DNA from 3 places in the Arthrobacter sp. V1I7 genome. Region 1 is predicted to be linked to each of the others. Evidence: riboswitches for the same ligand, from Rfam matches in the RefSeq annotation. Region 1 holds a riboswitch; each other region holds the start of a gene.

Evidence for each region. A riboswitch is a leader RNA that binds a small molecule or an ion and turns the genes downstream of it on or off. The one in region 1 is predicted to bind thiamine pyrophosphate.
Region 2: linked by a shared signal. The riboswitch ahead of QFZ69_RS00415 (ECF transporter S component) and the one ahead of thiO (glycine oxidase ThiO) in region 1 are both predicted to bind thiamine pyrophosphate.
Region 3: linked by a shared signal. The riboswitch ahead of QFZ69_RS07630 (bifunctional hydroxymethylpyrimidine kinase/phosphomethylpyrimidine kinase) and the one ahead of thiO (glycine oxidase ThiO) in region 1 are both predicted to bind thiamine pyrophosphate.

The regions. Positions count from the first base shown of each region.
Region 1 covers NZ_JAUSYS010000001.1:1,042,349-1,046,551, reverse strand. Annotated here, with positions in the region: gene QFZ69_RS05010 (thiazole synthase) at 1-205, opposite strand, end outside; gene thiS (sulfur carrier protein ThiS) at 211-447, opposite strand; gene thiO (glycine oxidase ThiO) at 444-1,829, opposite strand; TPP riboswitch at 1,835-1,953, opposite strand; gene thiE (thiamine phosphate synthase) at 1,985-2,680, shown strand; gene QFZ69_RS04990 (ferritin-like fold-containing protein) at 2,701-3,372, opposite strand; gene QFZ69_RS04985 (RNB domain-containing ribonuclease) at 3,414-4,203, shown strand, end outside.
Region 2 covers NZ_JAUSYS010000001.1:97,861-102,063, forward strand. Annotated here, with positions in the region: gene QFZ69_RS00395 (Na+/H+ antiporter subunit E) at 1-162, shown strand, start outside; gene QFZ69_RS00400 (monovalent cation/H+ antiporter complex subunit F) at 159-437, shown strand; gene mnhG (monovalent cation/H(+) antiporter subunit G) at 427-843, shown strand; gene QFZ69_RS00410 (DUF4235 domain-containing protein) at 927-1,190, opposite strand; TPP riboswitch at 1,388-1,526, shown strand; gene QFZ69_RS00415 (ECF transporter S component) at 1,594-2,226, shown strand; gene QFZ69_RS00420 (ABC transporter ATP-binding protein) at 2,273-3,898, shown strand; gene QFZ69_RS00425 (energy-coupling factor transporter transmembrane protein EcfT) at 3,895-4,203, shown strand, end outside.
Region 3 covers NZ_JAUSYS010000001.1:1,630,232-1,634,434, reverse strand. Annotated here, with positions in the region: gene QFZ69_RS07630 (bifunctional hydroxymethylpyrimidine kinase/phosphomethylpyrimidine kinase) at 222-1,895, opposite strand; TPP riboswitch at 1,878-1,975, opposite strand; gene QFZ69_RS07625 (Rne/Rng family ribonuclease) at 2,092-4,203, opposite strand, start outside.

The DNA.
Region 1 (4,203 bases):
CGGCCTCGGCAGGCGAGTAGCGGCGCATGGCCACGGTGGTCAGCTCCGTGCCGGACGCCACGAGGGCCGCCCCGAGGCCGTCGAGGCTCGGCGCCCCGCCGGTTCCCATGATCAGCCGGGAACCCAGCTGTACGCCGTCGACGGTGAACGCATCCCCGGTGCCCTGCGATGCCCCCGGAGTTGCGGTGCGTGTAGTTGCTGCCATGCTGCTCAACCTCCCTGTACTGCCGTAACCAGTTCGACGTCGTCCCCGGCGGCGAGCGCCGTGCCGTGCCACTGGCTGCGGGGCACCACCCCGGCGTTGCGGGCAACGGCGACGCCGAGTTTCCGGCCGTCCGCTGCCTGCCCGTTCGGGGCCAGCATCCGCCCGGTGATCTGGCTGACCAGGGTGCTGACGGAGGCGCCGTCGGGGACTGTGTGGTCCAGGCCGTTGAGTCTGATCTTCATGGTGTTTCCTTGCTGCGCTCGAGGTGGGGGCTGGGGTACGGGGGTTTCGGGGTCCGGGGGATCGGGGTCCGGGGGCCCGGATTGGAAGCGCCGGCGGAGAATCTGTCCGGCCGGAAGCGGGTCCAGCGAGGGTCCGCCGTGCCGTCCAGCAGCTGCCGGCAGATCCGCGCGGCCACGGGCGTCAGCAGGATGCCGTGCCGGAAGAAGCCGGTAGCGACAAGAACTCCCGCGACGTCCGCCGGGCGGCCGGCGGCCAGGTCTGCAACGCGGCCCAGCAGCGGGGCGTTGTCCGGTGTCGCAGGCCGGGCCCGGGCGGTGGCTTCCAGCAGTTCCAATTCGGCGACGGCGGGCAGCAGCTGCTGGGCGTCCCGCAGCAGCTGATACACGCCCCCGGCGGAGACCGCGCCCGCACCGGACGCGGCCGGCTCCGCGAGGGCATCTTCGCGCTGGGTGGCCCCGATCACCACGGTGCCGTCCTGGCGCGGGACGATGTACACCGGCACGCCGCGGACCAGGCCCCGCACGGTGGAGCCCAGCAGCGGCCGGAGCCGGGCCGGCACCCGGAGCCGGAGAATGTCGCCGTGGACCGGCCGCAGCGGCAGGCGCAGTCCCTGCGGGAGCCCGCCAAGCCCGGCAGCACCCAGGCCGTTGGCCACGATGGTCTCCCCGGCGCGGACCTCCCCTCCGCCCGCCAGGCTGACGCCGGCGACGCGTCCGTCCTGCCAGAGCAGCCCCGCGGCGCGGCGCTGCACGGCATGGCTCCCGCTGTCCGCCCCCAGCAGCGCCGCGATCCTGGCGAGCAGGGCCCGGGGGTCCACCTGGTGGTCGGCCGGAATGTCGAAGGCGCAGGAAATGCCCGGGCTCAGCAGGGGTTCGCGTCCGCGGGCCTCGCGCACGGTGAGGGGCTCCACCGAGAGTCCGCAGGCCTCCTGCACGGTCCGGAGGTCCGCGAGCACCCGGCGGTCGGCGGCATCGGCGCCGACGGCGAGGGTCGGCGTCGTGAGGTAACCCGTCCCACTGGCTGCTCCGGTTCCGGCGGCTGCCCTGTTGCCGCCGCCGTCGGAGGGTTCCGCGGCGACGGGCCGGAGCTGCGCCGCGAAGTCGGGCCACAGCCGGGAGGACTCGAGCATCAGCTCCAGCAGGTCCTCCTCCTGGTAGTGGAGTTCACTCACCGGGGCAAGCATGCCGGCCGCAGCCCAGCTGGCGCCGGTGCCGGGGGCGTCGTCGATCAGGGCCACGGTCCGGCCCGAGCGACGCATCTCCCACGCGATACCGTGCCCGACGACGCCGCCGCCGATCACGGCCACGTCGTAACATTGCCCGGCGGCCGCGTCATGCGGCGCCGCGGCGCGCGCATCTCTCAAGCCGGCTGGAGTGCCCATGGCGGATTCCTTCCCTACGCCGGTACTAACCGGATCAGGTCAAGCGGTCGGCTCTGATGCCCTCTCAGCCCTGCAGTGCCGCACACCAGTTGGCGCATGGTCCTGCAGCGGGCTCCCGCGGTATGGGCCCAGTTTAGAGGAACTAGGCTTGGGGCATGAGCCGCGATGACGTCCACACCACCGCCCGCCTGTACCTGTGCACCGATGCCCGCAGGGGCCGCGGCGACTTTGAGTCCTTCGTGGATGCCGCCTTTGCCGGCGGCGTCGATATCATCCAGCTGCGCGACAAGTCCCTTGAGGCGGCCGAGGAACTCGAGCTGCTCGAGGTCCTGCAGCAGTCCGCCCGCCGGCACGGACGTCTCTGGGCGGTCAACGACCGCGCGGATCTGGCCGCACTGTCCGGCGCGCCCGTGTTCCACGTGGGCCAGAAGGACATCACGCTCGCGGCCGCCAGGAGCTTCCTCGGCAAGGAGGCCGTGATCGGGCTGTCCACGCATGACACGGACCAGGTGGACGCCGCGATCATGGCCTCGCCGGGCCGCAGCGGGCTGGACTACTTCTGCGTGGGCCCCGTCTGGGCCACTCCCACCAAGCCGGGCCGCGCCGCCGTCGGACTGGAGCTGGTGCGGTATGCCGCTGCGGCGATCCGCCGGGCCGAAGCCGCGGACGAGGGAAAGGTCGCGGGGGTAGTGCCGTGGTTCGCGATCGGCGGCATTGACCTGGGGAACGTGGAGCAGGTGGTGGAAGCGGGTGCACATAGGATCGTCGTGGTCCGGGCGATCACCGAGGCTGACGATCCGGCCGCAGCCGCCCGGGCCCTGCTCGCCGCGCTCGACGCCGCGGAGAACTGAGTCCGGTCCGGGCTGTCTGCTCAGCCGGCCAGCCCCAGCTGCGTCATCCGGCGCGAGTGATTGGCCACGAGTTGGGCCGCCAGGTCCCGGACCAATTCCCGGGACCCCTCCTCGTCCTCGCCGATCAGGCCGCCCAGGAACGCGTGCTCGAAGCCGACCCGCCGGGCCTGGGTCAGGACCTCCCCCAGCAGCCGCCTCGCCCACAGCGCCAGCCGGGAAGCCAGCCGCGGGTCCTCGGCAAGGGCCGTCTTGAGCCGGTCCCGCAGCACCGCCGTGGCCTCTTCATCGGCCTGGATCCGTTCCACCAGCCGGCGGGTCGAGGCGTCCACATGACGGGCCACGGCGCGGTAGAAATCCGCGGAGACGGTGTCGATCACGTACGCCTTCATGAGCGATTCAAACCAGTCCGCCGGGCGGGTGCGCTCGTGGAAGTGGTCCACGGAAGGCTGGAAGGGGAGCATGGCCACCTCCGGGTCCAGGCCCATTTCATCAAGCCGGGCGCTGACCAGCTCATAGTGCTGGAATTCGAGCACGGCGATCCTGCCCAGCACGGCGCGGTCGTGCAGGGTGGGCGAATAGCGGGCATCGGAGGACAAGCGTTCGAAGGCCGACAGCTCCCCGTAGGCCATCACGCCGAGCAGATCCCTCAGGAAGCTGTTGTAGCGGGCAGGATCAGCCGGGGATGTGCTCATGATCCAAGACTAATAGCGCATTTCGGGCTAACCTGATTTTCGTGTCCCATCATCGCCTGACCCCCAGCATCCACCGGCAGGAGAACCAGCTTGCCCTGGCGCTGACCGCGCTGCGCACCACGCTGGAACTGCCCGGACCGTTCCCGGAAGACGTCCTGCGGGAAGCCAAGGAGGCCGTGGCCGGGCATGAGCTGCCGGAGCTCGACTTCACCCACATCGACTTCGTGACCATCGATCCGGAGTCCTCCACGGACCTGGACCAGGCCCTCCACATTGCCCGCGCCGGCACGGGCTACAAAGTGCACTACGCCATCGCGGACGTTCCCTCCTTCGTCTCCCCCGGCGGGGTGCTCGACGCTGAGACCCGCCGCCGCGGCCAGACCTTCTACACCCCGGACGGCCGGATCCCGCTGCATCCGGAGGTCATCAGCGAGGAAGCCGGCAGCCTGCTCGCCGGGCAGCTGTGCGCCGCTTTCGTCTGGGAATTCGAGCTCGATGCCGACGCCGAGGTCTCCTCGGTGCTGGTGCGCCGGGCCCGCGTCCGCAGCCGGGCCAAACTCAGCTACCAGGGTGTCCAGGCGGAGCTCGACGCCGGCTCCGCGGCGCCCGTGCTGCAGTTGCTCAAGGAAGTCGGGATCAAGCGGGTGGAGCTGGAGCGGCTCCGCGGCGGCGCCAGCCTGAATATGCCGGAACAGGAGATCGAACAGCTGCCCGACGGCGGCTACCGGATCGTCGCGGCCCCGCCGCTGCCGGTGGAGGACTGGAACGCCCAGATTTCGCTCATGACCGGGATGGCGGCCGCAGGGATCATGCTCGAAGGCAAGGTCGGCA
Region 2 (4,203 bases), 940 kb from region 1:
GACAGATCAACGTCCACGCTCTACATCCACGGCATCAACGTCCGCAACCCCGAGGACGCCGCCAGGCTCCGCAAGGAGGTCCGGGACACCGAGGCCGGGCTGATCCGGATCATGGGCACCAGGGACGAACTGTCCGCACTCAAGCAGGAGGTGGGCGCATGATGCAGCTCGTCCTGACCGTGACCGCCGTCGTGCTGTCCCTGGCCGCCGCCGGTGCCATCATCCGGATTGCGAGGGGCCCGTCGCTGCTGGACCGGGTGCTGGCCGCCGACGTGCTGCTGGCCATCCTGGGCGCCGCACTGTGCATCGACATGGCGCTGAACCGGCACCTCAACAACCTCATGCTGCTCGTGGCGGTATCCATCATCGGGTTCATCGGTTCGGTCACCGTTGCCCGGTTCGTCGCCGACCGGCGGGAGCAAGCCCGTGAATCCTGAAACATTCTCCGGCGATACGGTGATCGACGCCGTCTCGGCGGTGTTCATGGTGGTGGGAGCCCTGATGTCCCTCGGCGCGGCAATCGGCCTGCTGCGGTTCCCCGATCTCATGAGCAGGATGCACGCGGCGACGAAGCCGCAAGTGCTGGGGCTGTTCCTGCTGCTCTGCGCCGTGGGACTCCAGCTGCGCACCTGGTGGGTCTGGCCCGTCCTGATCGTCGCCTGGATCTTCCAGCTGCTCACCGTTCCGGTGTCCGCCCATATGGTGGGCCGGGCCGGTTACCGCACCAGGCACCTCCACCGGGAGCTGCTGAGCGCAGATGAGCTTGAGGCCGTGGTGCAGCAGGCGGCGGGCGCGAGCGGATTCCCGGACGACAGCGACGGCCAGACGGGCCGCCGCCGGTAAGGGTGCCGGCAAGGGGTACCGGTAAGCGCCGCCGGTAAGGGGTGCCGGTACAGGTGCTGCCCGGGGTGGCCTGCCTTGTCTGCCTAGACGATGTCCTGCGACTTGGCGAAGCGGGTGATGGCGCGCTGGGTGCCGCGGTTGGCGAGGACCTGGATGATGGCGCTGACCGAGGCGGAGATCAGCGCGAATGTCAGGGCCGAGCGCAGCGTGGTGGGGATGTCATCATCGTGGCCCTTGGGCGGCTTGTTGCCGGTGGACTTTTCCCAGACGGTGTCGACGATCTTGGTGCCGACGAACCCGGCGAGCAGGCTGATGCCGGTGCCGAGCAGCTTGATGAAGATGTTCATTCTTCGGACTCCTTCGGGGAGGGAACGGGGCTTCCCCCAGCCTAGCGTCCCGGCCCTGACCGGAGGGACCCGACGGTTCGGACCCCGCCTGATGGCCCGGCGGGTGCGGCCGGGGCGTGATCCGGCGGGAATGTGACGGCCGCCAACGGAAACCCGGCCGGCCGGGTGTAAACTGGCAGCGCCCACAAGGGTGATCTTAAAAACGACAGGGGAGCGCCGCCGTCGGCAGCTGGAGGAATCCAGGGACCATCGGTGGGCGCTGAGAGTGCGGACAGCCGCAGACCCTCGAACCTGATCCGGTTAGTACCGGCGCAAGGGAGTCGAGTTCTCAGAGTGCCCGGCGGGGCGGCGGAAGCCGCGGCCGGCCGGTGCACTCTCCCCTCCTGTTCCTCAGGAGGACGATATGACTGACATTTCTGCCAAGCAGGGCCTGGCCCGGCGCAACTACAACTGGCGCGTGGTGGACATTGTGGTGGCTGCCCTGATCGCGGTTGCCGGCGGGGTTGTCTTCTGGGCCTGGTCCCAGGGCGCCAACCTTATTTCTGCTCCGGTCAACGCGCTGTACCCGCCGCTGACCGGGCTCTACGCCGGCGGCTGGATGATTCCCGCCGTGCTGGGCATGCTCATTATCCGCAAGCCGGGGGCGGCCCTCTTCTGCGAAACCGTGGCGGCCACCGGCGAGCTGATCATGGGGTCCCAGTACGGAACGACGGTGCTGATCTCCGGCCTCCTGCAGGGACTCGGCGCGGAGCTCGTGTTCGCCGCCGTGGTCTACAAGAAGTTCAACCTGCCGGTGTCGCTGCTGGCCGGTGCCGGCGCAGGCCTCTTCTGCGGCCTCAACGACTCGTTCCTGCCCTGGGGCTGGAACATCGCCTACGCCGGCGGCGACAAGCTCGCCTACATCATCTTCACCGCCGTCTCCGGTGCGGTGATCGCCGGTGGACTGTCCTGGCTCGCCACCCGGGGCCTGGCAAAGACCGGGGTGCTGAGCTCCTTCCCCTCGCGCAAGGCCGCCACGGAGCCCGTGTTCTCCTGAAGACTGCACTGCTCCGGGCGGAGTCAGCAATGACGGGCCGCGGCTCATGAGCACCGCCGACCGAGTCCGCCCGGCCGGGGTCACGGCCCGCGGCTGGGGCTGGCGGCACGCGGGCCGGTCCCGGCCCGCGGTCAACGGGCTGGATCTGGACATCAGCCCCGGGGAACGGGTGCTGCTGCTGGGGCCATCGGGCTCGGGCAAATCAACGCTGCTCCACGCCCTCGCAGGGGTCCTCGGCGACAACGCCGCCGACGCCCTCGGCGACAACTCAGGCGCGGTGACCGCTGAAGACTCTGACGAAACCGGCACGCTGCACATCGACGGTGCCGCCCCGCGGGCGCAGCGGGGCCGGGCCGGGCTCGTACAACAGGACCCGGAAACCCAGGTGGTGCTCTCCCGCCTCGGTGACGACGTCGCGTTCGGAGCGGAGAACCTGTCGGTTCCGGCGGCCGAGATCTGGACCCGGGTCGGGGAAGCGCTCGACGACGTCGGGCTGGGCCGGCTGCCGCTGGACCATCCGACCTCGGCCCTGTCCGGCGGACAGAAGCAGCGGCTGGCCCTCGCCGGAATCCTGGCGATGCGTCCGGGGCTGATCCTGCTTGACGAACCCACCGCCAACCTCGACCCGGCCGGCGTCCTGGAAGTACGGGACGCCGTGGGCCGGTGCCTGGACAAAACCGGGGCCACCCTCGTGGTCGTGGAGCACCGGGTCTCCGTGTGGAAAGACCTCGTGGACCGGATCGTGGTCCTCCAGCCCGGCACCGCGACGGAACCGGCCGTGCTGATCGACGGTCCGCCGGACCGGGTCCTGGCACAGGCGCGGGACATGCTCACCGCCGCGGGCGTCTGGGTCCCCGGCTACGTGCCGCGGACCCGGGGCCGTACGGGGCCGGCAACTCCCGTGGGCTCTGCGGGAACCGGCAGGCCCGGAGGGCACGACGCCGGGACGCTGCTGATGACTGCCGAGAACCTGGCCGTCTCCCGCGACCGCGGCCGCCGTTCCGGTGTGCGCGGGGGCTTCCGCACGATCCCTCCGGTAGCGGTGCAGTCCGGCATCACCGCCCGGGTCCGGGCCGGCGAAGCCCTGACCATCACGGGCCCCAACGGCTCCGGAAAGTCGACCTTCGCCCTGACCCTGGCCGGCCTGCTGGCGCCGGTCTCCGGGGCCGTCTCCGCAACGCTGGAGCTGAGCGCCGGCGCGGGGATCGATCCGTACAAGTGGAAGGCGCAGCAGCTGATTGCCCGGATCGGAACGGTCTTCCAGGAACCGGAGCACCAGTTCGTCACCGGCCGGGTGCTCGACGAGTTGATGTTCGGCCCCCGGCACCTCGGCCGTGGAGAAGAACGGGTGGACGAGTTGCTGGAGCGGCTGCGGCTGACCGAGCTGGTGGACGCCAACCCTTACACGCTCTCCGGCGGCGAAAAGCGCCGGCTCTCGGTGGCCACCGTGCTCGCGGCCCATCCGCAGGTGCTCGTGCTGGACGAGCCCACCTTCGGCCAGGATGCCAACACCTGGTCCGAGCTGGCATCCTTCCTCTCCGAGCTCCTCGACGCCGGCACCGCCGTCGTGTCCGTCACCCACGACGCGGAATTCACCGCCGTGCTCGGCGGCACCGAACTCAGCCTCAACACCCCGGGCCGGCGGGACCCGGACCCGGTGAAGGCGCCATGAGGGATGTCCTGAACCTGCGCGGCAACCAGGCGCTGCTGACCCGGGCGAACCCGCTGGCCAAGTTCGCCGCCGTCGTGCTGATTACGCTGGTGTTGGCGTTGTCCATCGACTGGGTTTCCGCCTCGGTGGCGCTGGTCTTTGAAGTGGCTCTGTTTCCGCTCGCCGGACTGAGCCTTGCGTTGCTGTGGCAACGCGGCTGGCCGCTGATCCTGGCGGCGGGACTGGGCGGCTGGAGCACCGCCATCCTGGCGCCGGACAGCGGCAGGATACTGCTCGACGCCGGCATCTGGTCCATCAGCGAAGGC
Region 3 (4,203 bases), 590 kb from region 1:
CCCGTGGTCAAATCCGAAAACGGATTGTCCTCAAGGTCATAACCCAAGTGTTGGCGTAAGCACCGAAGATCTAGACTACGCTAATTTTGCCTTCGGCCGCAAATGAGGCTGGCTCCGGCGGGCCATGCGTGACGGACTTAACTCCATTAAGGCAGAGCATTCCTGCAACGACTTCCGGAACCGTGCCCCACCATCGTACAGGCTGGCCGGGTCCCCGCCGGTCAGGCGTGCAGTCTCGGCGCGTCGAAGAAGGCGACTTCGTAACGGGCCGACTGCCTGAAAGCCAGGGCCATGGCGTCCCGTTCGCCGGCTGAGGCGCGGCGCGCCGCGTCGTCCGTGATGGCGATGGCCTGCCGCGTCGCCGCGGCGAAGTCCTCGTCGGCGTACGTCCGCAGCCAGTCGGCGTAGGGGTGCGCTTCGGCGGCACCGGCGGCCAGGAACTGCGCGTGGAGTTCCGCGCCGACCACGGCATAGAGCCAGAAGCACGGCAGGGCGGCCGCGACCAGCACCCCGTAGCTGCCGGAGACCGAGGCCGCCAGCAGGTGGTCCACATAGGACTTCGTCACCGGCCCAAGCGTTCCCTCCACGGTGCGGGTGCTGAGCCAGCTCCGGTGCAGCTCGGATTCGACTTCCAGGCACTGCTGGGCGGATCGGGCCCAGAAGAGCTGTTCGGCTTCGGCGGGTGCGAGTGCGGCCGCCCGGGCCAGCACCCGCGAGTAGCCATTGAGGTAGAGGGCGTCCTGGGCCAGATAGTAGGCGAACTCCCGCTCGGGGAGCGTGCCGTCCGCCAGCCTCCGGATGAACTCCAGGCCGTAGATCTCGTCGAGGTCCGGGGCCGCGCCGGCCCCGAGGGCAGCGACAAACTCCCCCTCGGCCGGGACCCGGCGGTCCCCGGGACCCTGAGCCAGGCCGTGGTCCGCGGTGCCGTGATCCGTGGTGCCGTGGTCCGAGGTCAGGTGCTGGACGTGGTGGAAATGGTGCACCGGACCGTTGCCGGTGCCGACGTCGAGGTGCTCCGAGCTGCGCAGCGCACCTTCGAGCCAGGGCTTGACCTCGCGCAGCGCCGCTTCCCAGTCCCCCACCCGGGCCTGCACCGTCGCCAGTGCCGAGGACAGCGAGCAACCGGTGCCGTGGCTGTTGCTGGTGGGCACGCGTCGGCCCGTCACCACTACCGTCTCCTGGTCCAGCAGTCCCCCGGTGTTGACGAGCGCATCCGGGCACCCGCCGTCGTGGCCGAATTCGCCCCCGGCGGTGCCGGGTTCGGCTCCGGCGCCGCCGTCGGCATTTCCTTCCAGATGGCCGCCCTTCACCAGGACCGTGGTGCCGCTCAGGGCGGCGAGCCGCTTGCCCTGGGCCAGGGCCTCGGCCCAGTCGGCCGCGACGGGTTCCCGGAGCAGCAGGGCGAGTTCGGCGAGATTGGGCGTGACGAGGTCCGCGAGGGGCAGCAGCGCGTGCAGGGCCGTCTCGGCTGCTTCCGGCAGCAGCCGGTCCCCGCTGGTGGCCACCATCACCGGGTCCAGGACGACGACGCCGGGCCGGGCGTGTTCCAGCCAGCGCCGGACGGCGTCGATGACGGCGGCGTCGCCCAGCATGCCGATCTTGACGGCGTCGATGCCGATGTCCGCGCTCACGGCGTCCAGCTGGGCGGTCAGGAAGGCGGCCGGCGGAACGTGGACGGCCCGGACGCCGCGGGTGTTCTGGGCCGTGAGGGCGGTGATGGCGGCCATGCCGTAGCCGCCGTGCGCGGCAATGCTTTTCAGGTCGGCCTGGATGCCCGCGCCGCCGGAGGGGTCCGAACCGGCGATGGCCAGCACCCGCGGGATCCGGGCCGGAGCGGTAGTCGGCGCGGGGGGCAGAAATGCGGACGGAAGAACGACTGAAGCCACGATGGACATCCCTTCGCCGGTGCTAACCGGACAGGTTCAACGGGTCTGGATCTCAGCCGGCTCGTTGCGCGGCACCCCGTGTCAGTTCTCCAGCCTAGCCGCAGCGCTTAACGAACCACGGGTGCGGCCCAAACCCCGGCGAATTGCTACGCCGGGTCCGGACCGCACCCGCGGCCATGCTGGATTGCCTCGTTGGGCTTCCGGGCTACAGCTCCGACGCCGGGACGCCGACGCCGAGGATGATCGGTTCGTTCGCCGCGGCCGGCTTTGCCGCTGCCTTGTCCGGGGAAGGTGCCTTGGCCTCGTGCACGGCTCCGGCCGCGGCCGTTGCGTTCCGTTGCTCGGCTGCCTCACGGTGTTCAATGGACGTCTCGTTGGCTGCGCCCTGGGCGCGGCTGGCGCTCCGGTTGCGGCGCACGCGGCGGCCCCTGGAGGTACCGGTCCCGACGTCGGCCCTCGCCAGTGCCGGTGCAGGCGCCTGTGCCGCTGCCGGTGCCTGGGCCGGTGCCGTGGCCTTGGCCGCGGAAACCTGCTCGGCGGCGGGCTTGCTTTCCTCGGTGTCGCCCAGATGGGCGAAGGCCTCCGTCAGCAGGTCAAGGGTCAGGGCGGGTGCCGTCCCCTCCTCGGCGTGCTCCACGTACGGCAGCACCACCTGCTCGCCGCCGAAGGTCAGCACGGCAGCGGGACGTCCGGCTGCTTCCTCTGTTGCAACGAACTGCCGGGCGGTCTCGGCTGCGGCCTGTCGGGTCTCGGCCTGGCGGGTGTCGGCGTCGTGCCGGGCTGCCGCTTCCCCCTCGTGCAGGTGGGCGGCGTGCGCGGCGGCCGCGATGTTCGCGAGGGCAGCCCGGGTCGCCTCTGCCTTGGCGTGGCGCTCGGCCTCCGTGGGCTCCGGGTGGATGGCTGCGGGTGCCGACGGAGCGGACTCCGGCCCGCCCTGCCCGCCCCTGCCACGGCGGCGGCCCTTGCGCTCGGTGCGGGCAGCGGGCTGGTTCTCGATCCGCGGGACGTGGTGCTCTGCGGCTACGACGTTGGCGCGGCGGTGCTCGACGGGCTCGTCGTGCGTGACGATGCCGCGGCCGGCGCAGGTTTCGCACTGCTCGCCAAAGACTTCCAGCAGCCCGGTGCCCATCCGCTTGCGAGTCATCTGCACGAGCCCGAGCGAGGTCACTTCGGCCACCTGGTGCTTGGTACGGTCTCGGCCGAGGCACTCCACCATGCGGCGCAGTACGAGGTCGCGGTTCGATTCCAGCACCATGTCGATGAAGTCGATCACGATGATGCCGCCGATGTCGCGGAGCCGGAGCTGCCGGACGACTTCCTCGGCCGCTTCCAGGTTGTTCTTGGTGACGGTTTCCTCGAGGTTGCCGCCGCTGCCGGTGAACTTCCCGGTGTTGACGTCCACCACGGTCATGGCTTCGGTGCGGTCGATCACCAGGGATCCGCCGGACGGCAGGAAAACCTTGCGGTCCAGTGCCTTGTGGATCTGCTCGTCGATCCGCCAGGCCGCGAAGATGTCCGTGTCCTTGGTCCACTTCTCGAGCCGGCCCACGAGGTCCGGCGCCACATAGGTGACGTAGGCCTCGATGGTGTCCCAGGCTTCCTCGCCGGAGACGATCAGCTTGGAGAAGTCCTCGTTGAAGACGTCACGGACCACCTTGATGGTCAGGTCAGGTTCGCCGTAGAGCAGCTCGGGGGCGAGGATCTTGGTCGACGTCGACTGGCCTTCGATGCCTTCCCATTGCGCGCGGAGCCGGTTGATGTCGTGGGTCAGCTCTTCCTCGGAGGCGCCCTCGGCCGCGGTGCGGACAATCACGCCGGCGTTTTCCGGCAGGCGGTCCTTGAGGATCCGCTTGAGGCGGTTGCGTTCGACGTCGGGCAGCTTGCGGGAGATGCCGGTCATGGAACCGCCGGGCACGTACACCAGGTACCGGCCGGGCAGCGAGATCTGGCTGGTGAGGCGGGCGCCCTTGTGGCCGACAGGGTCCTTGGTGACCTGGACCAGCACGGAGTCGCCGGACTTCAGCGCGTTCTCGATCCGGCGCTGCTTGCCCTCAAGGTTGACGGCTTCCCAGTTGACTTCACCGGCGTAGAGCACGGCGTTGCGGCCACGTCCGATATCCACGAAGGCGGCTTCCATGGACGGCAGCACGTTCTGGACCTTGCCCAGGTAGACATTGCCGATCAGGGAGTCCTGCTGCGTCTTGGACACGAAGTGCTCGGCCAGGACACCGTCTTCGAGGACGCCGATCTGGATTCTGTCGTCGCGCTGGCGCACGATCATCTGGCGGTCCACGGATTCACGGCGGGCCAGGAACTC